DNA from 2 places in the Variovorax sp. Soil_C_12 genome. Region 1 is predicted to be linked to the other one. Evidence: predicted binding sites of a transcription regulator. Region 1 holds the regulator's gene; the other holds the start of a gene.
What was found. The regulator sigma-54, encoded in region 1, starts transcription at its own class of promoters, with help from an activator protein. The targets are predictions, from matches to a motif close to TGGCANGNAANCTGCTTT.
Positions count from the first base shown of each region.

Region 2: the regulator sigma-54 is predicted to act here: its motif matches at 1,227-1,244, upstream of AC3A6X_RS15660 (transglutaminase family protein).

Region 1 is NZ_JBDGIO010000018.1:44,307-46,502, reverse strand. It holds gene lptB (LPS export ABC transporter ATP-binding protein) at 1-180, shown strand, start outside; gene AC3A6X_RS31500 (RNA polymerase factor sigma-54) at 183-1,772, shown strand; gene AC3A6X_RS31495 (phospholipase D family protein) at 1,808-2,196, shown strand, end outside.
Region 2 is NZ_JBDGIO010000005.1:205,165-207,360, reverse strand. It holds gene AC3A6X_RS15660 (transglutaminase family protein) at 1-1,170, opposite strand, end outside; gene AC3A6X_RS15655 (DNA internalization-related competence protein ComEC/Rec2) at 1,339-2,196, shown strand, end outside.

The DNA of each region.
Region 1 (2,196 bases):
CTGAAGGAGCGCGGCATCGGCGTGCTCATCACCGACCACAACGTGCGCGAGACGCTGGGCATCTGCGATCACGCATTCATCATCAGCGACGGGCATGTGCTGGCACAAGGCACGCCCTCGGAGATCGTCGACAACGCCGAGGTCAGGCGCGTCTATCTCGGCGAGCACTTCCGGATGTAGAGATGAAGCAAGGGCTCTCGCTGCGGGTCTCGCAGCACTTGGCGCTCACGCCGCAACTGCAGCAGTCGATCCGGCTGCTCCAGCTGTCCACGCTCGAGCTGAGCCAGGAGGTCGAGCAGATGCTCGACGAGAACCCGTTCCTGGAGCGCACCGCCGACGAAGCCCCGCGCGAGGAGTTCGGGCTCGAATCCGCCGATGCGCCGGTGCGCGATGACGACCGCCAGGCCGAAGGCGAGAGCGACTTCGTCGCCGGGCCCGCCCCGGCCGCTGCCGACACTGCGCCGGCGTCCCCCGCCGACAGCGAGACGGCGGCAGCCGCCGATGCCCCCGAGAGCGAGCCCGACTGGGAAGGCGACGGCACGGTCGACCTGGCGCCGGACGACAGCGAATGGGGCGGCGATGCCCCCGCGCGCGCCAACAACCTCGGCAACGACGAGCGCCCCGATGCGACCGAGCTGGCCAGGAGCCAGGAGTCGCTGCAGTCCTTCCTGCACCGCCAGGCGCTGTCCTTGCGCCTGGAGGAGAACGACCGCGCCGCGCTGCGCTTCCTGATCGAGTCGCTCAACGACGACGGCTACCTCGAGGACTCGCTGCCGGCCCTGGCCTCGGGCCTGGCCGGCGACGACAACGACCAGTTCGACGAGCTGGTGCACCACTTCCAGGTCGCGCTGGGCCTGCTGCAGAGCCTGGAGCCGGTCGGCGTCGGCGCCCGCAGCCTGGCCGAGTGCCTCACCATCCAGCTGCGCGCCGAGCAGGAAAAGGACGACACCGAGGAAGAGGTGCAGGTGCGGCGGACTGCGATCGCGATCTGCAAGCACCCGATGGAGCTGCTCGCCAAGCGCGACTTCAAGCGCCTGGCCACGCTCACCCGCAGCAACGAAGAGGAGGTGCGCTCCGCCCTCCAGCTGATCGCCCGGCTGGAGCCCAAGCCCGGGCGCCGCTTCGTCGACGTCGAGCGCAACGTGGTCATCCCCGACGTGATCGTCACGCGCATCGGCCACGGCACCAGCGCCCGCTTCCGCGTCATGCTCAACCCCGAGGTCATGCCGCGGCTGCGCGTGCACGACATCTACGCCGGCGCGCTGAAGGCCCACAAGGGCGAGGGCAGCCAGGCGCTGTCGCAGCGGCTGCAGGAGGCGCGCTGGTTCATCAAGAACATCCAGCAGCGCTTCGACACCATCCTGCGCGTCTCCAACGCCATCGTGGAGCGGCAGAAGAACTACTTCGTCCACGGCGAGCTCGCCATGCGGCCGCTGGTGCTGCGCGAGATCGCCGACGAGCTCGGCCTGCACGAGTCCACCATCAGCCGCGTGACCACCGCCAAGTACATGGCCACGCCCTACGGCACGGTCGAGCTCAAGTACTTCTTCGGCTCGGCGCTGGGCACCGAGACCGGCGGCAACGCCTCCAGCACCGCGGTGCGCGCGCTGATCAAGCAGTTCGTGAGCGCCGAGGATGCGAAGCGGCCGCTGTCGGACAGCCAGGTCTCCGAGATGCTCAAGGAGCAGGGCATCGAGTGCGCGCGCCGCACCGTGGCCAAGTACCGTGAGGCGCTGCGCATCGCGCCGGCCAACCTGCGCAAGGCCCTGTAGCGATGAGCGCGCGCCCAAGCCTCTGGCCGCAGTGGATGCGTCTGGGCCTGGCGCTGATGGGGGTGCTCTTCCTGGCCAGCGGCTGTGCCATGCTGCCTGCCGAGTTCGAGCGCACGCCTTCGAAGGCGGTGCCGCTCTCCCCCGACACCACGCTGGGCCGCATCGCGAAAAGCGCCCAGCCCGACCCCGACCTGAGCGGCTTCCGCCTCATGCCGGGCGGCGACTTCGCGCTCAACACCCGGCTCGAGCTGGCGCGGCGCGCCGAGCGCACGCTGGACGTGCAGTACTACCAGATCCACAACGACGAGACCGGCCGCTACCTGCTGCGCACGCTGCGCGACGCGGCCCGGCGCGGCGTGCGCGTGCGGCTGTTGATGGACGACCTCTACACCTCGGGCGAGGACGCGCTGCTGCTCGCCCTGGC
Region 2 (2,196 bases), on a different contig from region 1:
CGGCAGCTGCTCGCCCGGGTACCACTTGCCCTGCCCGAAATGCAGGAAGCCGCCCTGGCCGTACTCGTCGCGCAGCCGGTGCACCAGCTCGGTCGCGTAGCCGCGCTTGGTGGGGCCCAGCGCATCGGTGTTCCATTCGGCGGCGTCGCGGTCGGTGGTGGCAACGAAGGTGGGCTCGCCGCCCATGGTGAGGCGCACGTCGCCGGCCGCCAGGCGCGCATCGACGGCATCGCCCAGGGCCAGCACCTCGGCCCACTGGTCCTCGGTGTAGGGCTTGGTCACGCGCGGCGACTCGTGGATGCGCGTGACCTTCATTTCGTGGCCGAAGTCCACCTCGGCCTCGTCGACTCCGCCTTCGATCGGCGCCGCGCTGGAGGGCGTGGGCGTGCAAGCCAGCGGGATATGGCCTTCGCCGGCCATCAGGCCCGAGGTGGCGTCGAGGCCGACCCAGCCGGCGCCCGGCAGGTAGACCTCGCACCAGGCGTGCAGGTCGGTGAAGTCGACGTTGGTGCCGCTGGGACCGTCGAGCGCCTTCACGTCGGGCGTGAGCTGGATCAGGTAGCCCGAGACGAAGCGCGCCGCCAATCCTACGTTTCGCAGCAGCTGCACCAGCAGCCAGGCCGAGTCGCGGCAGGAGCCCGAGGCATTGCCCAGCGTCTGCTCCGGCGTCTGCACGCCGGGTTCCATGCGGATCAGGTAGTTGACGTCCTGCTGCACCTGCTGGTTGATGCCGACCAGGAAGTCGATGGTGCGCTGCGTCTTGCGGTCGATCTTCTCGAGGTAGGCGGCCACCAGCGGCGTGGCGGGATCGGCCACCAGGTAGGGCGCCAGCTCCTGCGCCTGCGATTCGGTGTACTTGAAGGGAAAGTTCTCGGCCTGCGGCTCGAGGAAGAAGTCGAAGGGGTTGTAGACCGCCATCTCGACCACCAGGTCGACCGTGACCTTGAACTCGCGCGCCTTCTCGGGGAACACCAGCCGCGCGAGGTAGTTCGCGAAGGGGTCCTGCTGCCAGTTGACGAAGTGCTGCTCGGGCTCGACCCGCAGCGAGTACGAGATCACCTTGCTGCGGCAATGCGGCGCGGGACGCAGGCGTACCACCTGGGGGCCCAGTTGCACCGGACGGTCGTACTTGTAGTGGGTGACGTGGTGGAGTGCGGCGTGGATGGACATTTTTTTCTAAAGCGTCGAGGGAGCCTCTGAACGAGGACGCATACTAGCCCACAGGCATAGCAATTAGCGCGCCACAGAGCGCAGCTGAGGGAGTGATTGCAGCATGGCATCGGTGAGTGTTTCGTGACGGCCGGCGAGCAGGGCCGCGGCTTGGGCTTCTTTGCCTTGATGGCCGGCTCGGTGCTGGGCGCGGCCTTGCAGCTGCAGCAGGCCGCGCTGTGGGGCGCCGCCGTCTACGTCGCCATGCTGGCGGCCGCGGCGGCATGCCTGCCGTTGCTGCGCGGGCGGGGGCCATCCGCGCGCGTCCTGCTGCCTGCCCTGCTGATCGCCGGGGCGATGGCCGGCGGCGGCCTCGCGGGCTGGCGTGCCTGCGCCTATGCGGGCGAAGCGTTGCATCCCTCCCTCGAAGGCCGCGACCTGCAGGTGGAGGGCGTGGTCTCGCAGATGCCGCAGCACGGCGATGGGGCCGTGCGCTTTCTCTTCGATGTCGAGAGCGCCCGCTGGGCCGGCGATGCCGACAGCAGGCTGCCGCGCACACCCTCACGCATCGCGCTGGGCTGGTACGCGGACAACACCGGCTTCTGGGGGCGCGCGCCTGAGCAGGCCTCGCGCGCCGAGCCCGCTGCCGCGCCGGGCGCCGTGCACGCGGGCGAGCGCTGGCGCATGACGGTGCGCCTGAAGGCGCCGCACGGCAATCTCAACCCGCATGGCTTCGACCAGGAGCTGCGGTTGTGGGAGCAGGGCGTGCAGGCCAGCGGCTACGTGCGCACGGGCACGCGGGATGCGCCGCCGCAGCCGCTCGGGCAGACCTGGCGCCACCCCGTCGAGCGGGCGCGCGAAGCGGTGCGCGACGCCGTCTTCGAGCGCGTGCCCGAGCGCCGGCCGGCCGGCGTGATCGCGGCCCTGGTCACCGGCGATCAGAACGCGATCGAGCGTGCCGACTGGGACGTGTTCCGCGCCACCGGCGTGGCGCACCTGATGTCGATCTCAGGCCTGCACATCACGATGTTCGCCTGGCTGGCCGCA